Regions from separate parts of the Sphingomonas sp. Leaf23 genome, predicted to be linked through region 1. Evidence: riboswitches for the same ligand, from Rfam matches in the RefSeq annotation. Region 1 holds a riboswitch; the other holds the start of a gene.
What was found. A riboswitch is a leader RNA that binds a small molecule or an ion and turns the genes downstream of it on or off. The one in region 1 is predicted to bind cobalamin.
Positions count from the first base shown of each region.

Region 2: another riboswitch for cobalamin. It lies ahead of ASE67_RS03595 (DUF1852 domain-containing protein); the one in region 1 lies ahead of ASE67_RS05690 (TonB-dependent receptor plug domain-containing protein).

Region 1 is NZ_LMKR01000002.1:387,772-391,174, forward strand. Features, by position in the region: gene ASE67_RS05675 (hypothetical protein) at 1-28, shown strand, start outside; gene ASE67_RS05680 (NmrA family NAD(P)-binding protein) at 121-1,005, shown strand; gene cobU (bifunctional adenosylcobinamide kinase/adenosylcobinamide-phosphate guanylyltransferase) at 1,087-1,605, opposite strand; cobalamin riboswitch at 1,631-1,832, shown strand; gene ASE67_RS05690 (TonB-dependent receptor plug domain-containing protein) at 1,965-3,403, shown strand, end outside.
Region 2 is NZ_LMKR01000001.1:745,947-749,349, forward strand. Features, by position in the region: gene ASE67_RS03590 (methionine synthase) at 1-435, opposite strand, end outside; gene ASE67_RS03595 (DUF1852 domain-containing protein) at 461-1,444, opposite strand; cobalamin riboswitch at 1,572-1,794, opposite strand; cobalamin riboswitch at 1,922-2,122, shown strand; gene ASE67_RS03600 (acyl-CoA thioesterase) at 2,230-2,994, shown strand; gene ASE67_RS03605 (TonB-dependent receptor plug domain-containing protein) at 3,193-3,403, shown strand, end outside.

The sequences.
Region 1 (3,403 bases):
GCCCGTACCCGGCGGGGCGGCGATCTGAGAGGCTGATGATCCCTCCCCCCTTGCGTTGCCGCCACCGGGGCCGCACGACGGGGACGGCAGTCCGCCGGGGAAGGGCAGCAGGGAACGACCATGGACACGATTATCGTCGCAGGGGCCACCGGCGACCTCGGCAACCGGATCGCGAAGGCGGCGGTGGCGCGCGGGGCGAAGGTGCGCGCGCTGATCCGCGCCGGCACCGCGCCCGAGCGGATCGCGGCGCTGGAGGCGATCGGGGCCGATCCGCATCCGGTCGATTTCGAGGATGCACAGGCGCTGGCGCAGGCGTGTCGCGGGGTGGTGTGCGTCGTGTCGGCGCTGAACGGCCTTGGCGACACGATCCTCGGGACCCAGACCCGGCTGCTCGATGCGGCGCTGGGCGGTGGCGCGGCGCGGTTCATCCCGTCCGACTTCTCGATCGATTATCGCGCGCTGCCGACCGGCACCAACCGCAATTTCGACCTGCGCCGTGCGTTTCGCACCCGGATCGACACCGCGCCGATCCTGGCGACCTCGATCTTCAACGGGGCGTTCGCCGACATGCTGAACGGCGAGATGCCGCTGATCCAGCGGCGGGTGCGGCGCGTGCTGTACTGGGGCGATGCCGATACGAAGTTCGCGCTGACGACCAAGGACGACGTGGCGGCCTATACCGCCGCCGCCGCGCTCGATCCCGCCGTGCCGCGCAACCTGCAGATCGCGGGGGCACAGGTCAGCGCGCGCGATCTGGCGGCGTTGATGGGCGAGGTGACGGGCAAGCGGTACGGGTTGCTGCGCGTCGGGTCGCTCGGCACGCTTGCCCGGATGATCGGCGTCACGCGGCGGCTGTTCCCCGCGCGCGATCAGGTGTTTCCGGCGTGGCAGGGGATGCAGTATCTCCACAACATGTTCGATGGCCGCGCGCCCAGCGGACCGGTGGACAATGCGCGCTATGATGTGGCGTGGACACCGTTGAGGGCGGTGCTGGCCCAGCAATGACGTATCCCCGCGCAGGCGGGGATTCAGGGTAACCGGGCGCAGCGCTTTTGGCTCTGGACCCCCGCCTGCGCGGGGGTACGGTCAGCGTTCGGGCGCGAACCGCTGCAACGGCAGCACCATCCCCGCCACCACGAACCAGCAGCGATCGACCGCCGCCGCCACCGCCTGATTGAGCCGCCCCGCTTCGTCGCGAAAGGTGCGGCCGAGCGGGTGTTCGGGGACGATGCCGAGGCCCACTTCGTTGCTGACCAGCATCAACGGATGTTGCGCGGCCCCGATCGCCGCGATCAGATCGGTACTGTGCCGGGCAACGTCGTGGCCGCCAAGCATCACATTGGTCAGCCACAGCGTCAGGCAGTCGACCAGCACCGGGCCTTTGCCCGCGCGGATCGCCGGGGCCAGGTCGACCGGGCATTCGACCGTGTGCCAGCCGGGGCCGCGATCGGCGCGGTGGCGGGCGATGCGGTCGGCCATCTCGTCGTCCCATGCTTCGGCCGTGGCGAGGTAGGTCCAGGGGCCGGGCAGGGCCTCGCACGCGGCTTGCGCCAGCCGGCTCTTGCCCGAGCGCGCGCCGCCCACGAACAGGGTTGTCGTCGCCATCTTGTCCTGTGCCCCCAAGCGCTCTAAGGGCGCGGATGCGACAGGTTCCCAGAAATGGGATGAAAAGGGAACCCGGAAGCGCGTGTCTTGCGCGCCATCCGGGGCTGCCCCCGCAACTGTGACCGGCGAGCCCTGCTCCTCCGTGCGCCACTGGACCCCAGGTCCGGGAAGGCCGGGCAAGGCGATGACCCGCGAGCCAGGAGACCTGCCCGTCGCGGTTGTCCTTCGCGCGGACGGGGTGTGCCGGGTGATCGAGGGTTTCCTCGCGTGACGACGTTGTTGGGGTCGTGCGCGCGGGGGACAGGCTGTCCGCCGTAATTCCGTCGCGTCCCCGTTGTTGACCAAGGGGGGATGCCCGAATGAAGACCCGTTTCCTGTTGCTGCCGTGCCTGTTGGCGGCGAACCCGGCCTTTGCCCAGAGCGCGCAGTCGACCAGTGGCCTTGAGCGCGTGGCGACCGGCGACGACGAGATCGTCGTGACCGCCAACCGCGAGGCGCGGCCGGTCGATACCGTCGGCCAGGCCGTCACCGTGCTCGACATCGTGACCATCGAACAGCGTCAGGCGGTGGTCGTGTCCGACCTGCTGCGCCAGACGCCGGGCGTAACGGTGACCCGCAATGGCGGCCCCGGCACGACGACCAGCGTCAACATCCGTGGCGGCGACAGCGACCAGACCGTGGCGCTGATCGATGGCGTAAAGCTCAACGATCCGTCGTCGCCGGGCGGCGGGTTCAATTTCGGCAACCTGCTGATCGGCAATATCGCGCGCATCGAAGTGCTGCGCGGCGCACAGTCGGTGCTGTGGGGCAGCCAGGCGATCGGCGGCGTCGTCAACATGATTACCCGCCAGCCGACCGAGGCGCTGGCGATCAACGCACGGGCCGAGGGCGGATCGTTCGGCACGGGTCAGGCCGTCGCCAACGTGTCGGGCAAGGCCGGGCCGGTATCGGCCAGCCTCGGCGGCGGGTTCTTCACCACCGACGGCATCTCCGCTTATGCGCCGGGTGCCGAGAAGGACGGATATCGTAACTATGGTGCGAACGGCAGCGTGTCGGTCGCGCTGGCCGATAGCGTGTCGGTCGATGTGCGCGGTTTCTATTCGAACGGGCGGACGGAGATCGACGGCTTCCCGGCACCGACGTTCAGCTTCGGCGACACGCGCGAAGTGGGCAAGGCGGAGCAGTGGACCGGCTATACCGGGCTGAACGCCGCGCTGTTCGACGGGCGGTTCCGCAACCGCATCGGCTATGCCCATACCCAGAGCAACCGCACCAACAACGATCCCGACGGCACCCCGACCGAGACGTTCCGCGGCAAGGGGCGCAACGACCGGATCGATTACCAAGGGTCGTTCGACGTCACCGATGCCGTGTTCGCGACCTTCGGCGTCGAGCGCGAGGTATCGCGCTTCACCACGGCGAGCTTCGGCGGGCCGGCGACTACCGGTCGTGCGCGGCTGCTGGGGGTCTATGGCCAGCTGGCGGTGACGCCGGTTCAGAACCTGACGCTGACGGGCGGCGTGCGCCATGACGATCACAATGTGTTCGGCGGCGCGACGGTGTTTTCGGGGAGCGGGGTGTGGTCGCCGAACGGCGGCAATACGCTGCTGCGCGCCAGCTATTCCGAAGGGTTCAAGGCGCCGACGTTGTACCAGTTGCAGAGCGAATACGGCAACGCGCAGCTGACCCCGGAGCGTTCGAAGGGTTGGGACGCCGGCATTACCCAGCGCGGGCTGGACGGTGCGGTAGAAGCCAGCGCGACGTGGTTCGACCGTACGTCGAAGGACCTGATCGCGTT
Region 2 (3,403 bases), on a different contig from region 1:
ATGCGCGTCGTACAGCGTGTCGATCATCGTCATCGGGCCCGGCAGCGTCCACTTGATCGGCTGGTCGGTCTGCGCGCGCAGGAACCGGGCATCGTCGACGAATACCGATCGGGGACGCGAGACGGCACCGACGACGGTCGGCACGCTGGCGTCATAGCGGTTGCGGATACGCACCGTCTCGCGCTTCTCGAAATCGACGCCGTCCAGATGCTCGACGAAGGTCGTGACGAAATGCTGGCGGGTCTGTTCGCCGTCGCCCACGATGTCGATCCCGGCCTGCCGCTGGTCGTCGACCGCCAGGCGCAGCGCGTCGCGCTTGCCCGCGACCAGCTCCTCACCCTCCAGCCGCCACGGCGACCACAGGGTCTCAGGCTGGGCGAGCCAGGAGGGCTTGGGCAGGCTGCCCGCGGTCGTCGTCGGCAACAATATCGTCATGGGAATACCTTCGTATGCGTGGGGGTCAGAGGCCGCAGGTCGCGGACCAGCGCTGCAGCGCGTCGCCGTGCGGCTTGATGAAATGTTCTTCGGCGAACCTGCCCTGCTCCGTGGCGAGGCGGCTGCGTTCCTCGCGGTCATAGACGATGCGGGTCAGCGAATAGTCCTGGTACGTCAGGCTCGGCCGATACTGCTCCGCCGCGACCGAATTGGCGTTGTAGATTTCCGGACGATAGATTTTCTGGAATGTCTCCATCGTCGCGATCGTGCTGGCGAGTTCGAGGTTCGTGTAATCGCTGACCAGATCGCTGATGTGATAGAAGGCGAACGGCGCGACGCTGTGCGGCGGCATGAAATAGCGGACCCTCATGCCCATCTTCGCGAAATAGCGGTCGGTCGGCGAAAAATTGTCGTTGCGATATTCGACGCCGAGGATCGGATGGACGTTGGCGGTGCGGCGATAGACTTCCCTGCTCGATACGCTGAGGCAGATGACCGGGGGTTTGCGGAAATTGTCGCGGTAGGCGCTAGACGCCAGGAAATGCTTGAACAGATTGCCGTGGAGGTCGCCGAAGCCCTCGGGCGCATCGCCCCCCCCGGCCTTGCGATGGTCGGGCAGGACCACGCTGAAGTCATAATCGCGGATGTAGGACGAGAAATTGTTGCCGATCATTCCGTCGCTACACTCGCCGCTGGTCCGGTCGGTGACGGTGGTGTGCAGGATCTCGATCAGCGGGAACGCCTCCGCCTCCGCGCCGTCCCCCAGCGTGAGCGCGGCCGAGACGATGGTCAGCTCCAGCGCGTAGCGATCGCCCGTGGGATTGTCCCAATGCATCAGCGCGTTGAAGCGGTGGTCGATCATCACCAGCGTGTTGCGCAGATTTTCCCGGCGGCTGTCCCCGCGTGCGAGATTGGCGAAGTTGGTGGTGATCCGCGTGTTGTCGCCCGGACGATATTCCTCGTCGAACGGGATACTGCTGATCGAGAATGTGAACCCGCTATTCGTCATGACTCACCCAGGCTTTGCGGGCGGGAAGTCAGGCGAAAGCGCGCAAGGCACGGACGGGCCCGAACGGCATCAAGCCATGGACCGCACGCATCAAGCGCGATCCACCGGAGGAACCCCCGTCCGAGGAACGTTATGGCGTCGAAAGGCAGGTCTCCTGGCTCACGGGTCAACGCGGTGGCTCCGGCCTTCCCAGGCTCCTTGCGGGAACCCAGTGACACGAAATGGAGCCGCCGCTCGCCGCTTACAGTTGCGGGGGCAGCGCCGGATTCTGCCCTGAAGGACACCACCGGCTTCCCGTCTTAGCCCCATCGCCTTGCATGGGATGGGGAACCTCGACCTGGCCCTTCAACATCATCCCCTTGCCCATGTCAACATACATATAAAGATATCTTTATATCCTGTATCGCGGCGTGATTGCATGCCGTGCAGCGGTCGGCGGAGAGCGAAGCTGGCCTTGACGGGACGGGCCACTTTCTGCGACCGCCGTCCGGTCGAGGTTCCTTCGCCCCATGGCCGAAGGCTAAGACGGGAAATCGGTGCGATGCCGATGCTGCCCCCGCAACTGTAAGCGGCGAGTGGATTTCCCCTGGTGTGCCACTGGTGCTTCGACACCGGGAAGGCCGGGATTTCCATGACGACCCGCGAGCCAGGAGACCTGCCTTCGACGCCATAACGACCACCGGCGGGGTGCCCGGTCTGGCCGCTGCGTCGCTGTGGGGAGGAGGTGCCTTCCTCCCACTGGCCTCTGGCGTCTGGATATCCTCCGCGAATGATTGAGGATCCGAATGTCACACGACGCGCGCCACACCCCCATCCAGCTGGTCGACATGGTATTCCCCGGTGACGCCAATCACCACGGAACGCTGTTCGGTGGCGTGGCGCTGGCGCATATGGACAAGGTGGCGTTCCTTGCCGCCTCGCGTCATGGCCGCGCATCCTTTGTCACCGCCGCTTCGGAAAAGATCGACTTTGCGGCACCGGCGCGGATCGGCGATATGGTCGAGGTGACGGGCCGCGTCGTGCGGGTCGGGCGAAAATCGCTCGATGTCGAGGTCGAACTGATCGCCGAAGCGCCGGTTTTGGGCGAACGCCAGCTGTGCACGCGGGGCCGCTTCACGCTGGTCGCGGTCGGCACCGAACAGCCGCTGCCGCCGATGGCGGAGGCGATCACCAACGATGCTGCCGCGCCGCTGCGGATGGTCGACATGATCTTGCCGAACCAGACCAACCATTATGGCACGCTCTATGGCGGCGATGCGCTGCGCATGATGGGCAAGGCGGCCTTCATCGCGTCGACCCGCCATGCGCGGGCGGTGATGGTGATGGCAGCCTCCGATCGGATCGACTTCGTATCGCCCATCCGCGAGGGTGAGATGGTCGAACTCACCGCCGAGGTGCGGATGACCGGGCGCAGCTCGGTGCGGATCGGCGTGGACCTCAGCGCCGAGTACCTGATTACCGGCGAGCGGCGACACGCGGCCACGGCGCTGTTCACGATGGTTTCGGTCGATGAAGCCGGCCGGGCCAAGCCGTTTGCCGACGTTCAATAGCGCTGGTCGGAAGGGCGTGTGCGATATGCCCGCCGCCGCCAAGAAGCGATGACTGCCCTGCCCGTCCGAACGACCATTGCAGCCCCGAGCAATTCCTATTCACTTAATAGATTTTCTTTGGCTACCTTTCCGCTCCCCTGGAATAGGGAGGCGCCTTGCACTGTTCCGCAGTGCGGAATCGAACAGGGAATTCAGGGAATGACTCAGGGCCGTACCATCGCCCTTCTCGGCGCGTCGCTGCTCACGCTGGCCGCGACCTCCGCCTTCGCACGCCAGGCACCGCAGGGTGAGACGAGCGAACCGGCTGCCGACGCCGCCGACACGGGCGACGAAATCGTGGTGACCGGCACCCGCACCGCCGGCCGGACCCGGCTCGACAGCGCCTCGCCGGTCGACGTGCTGAGCGGTG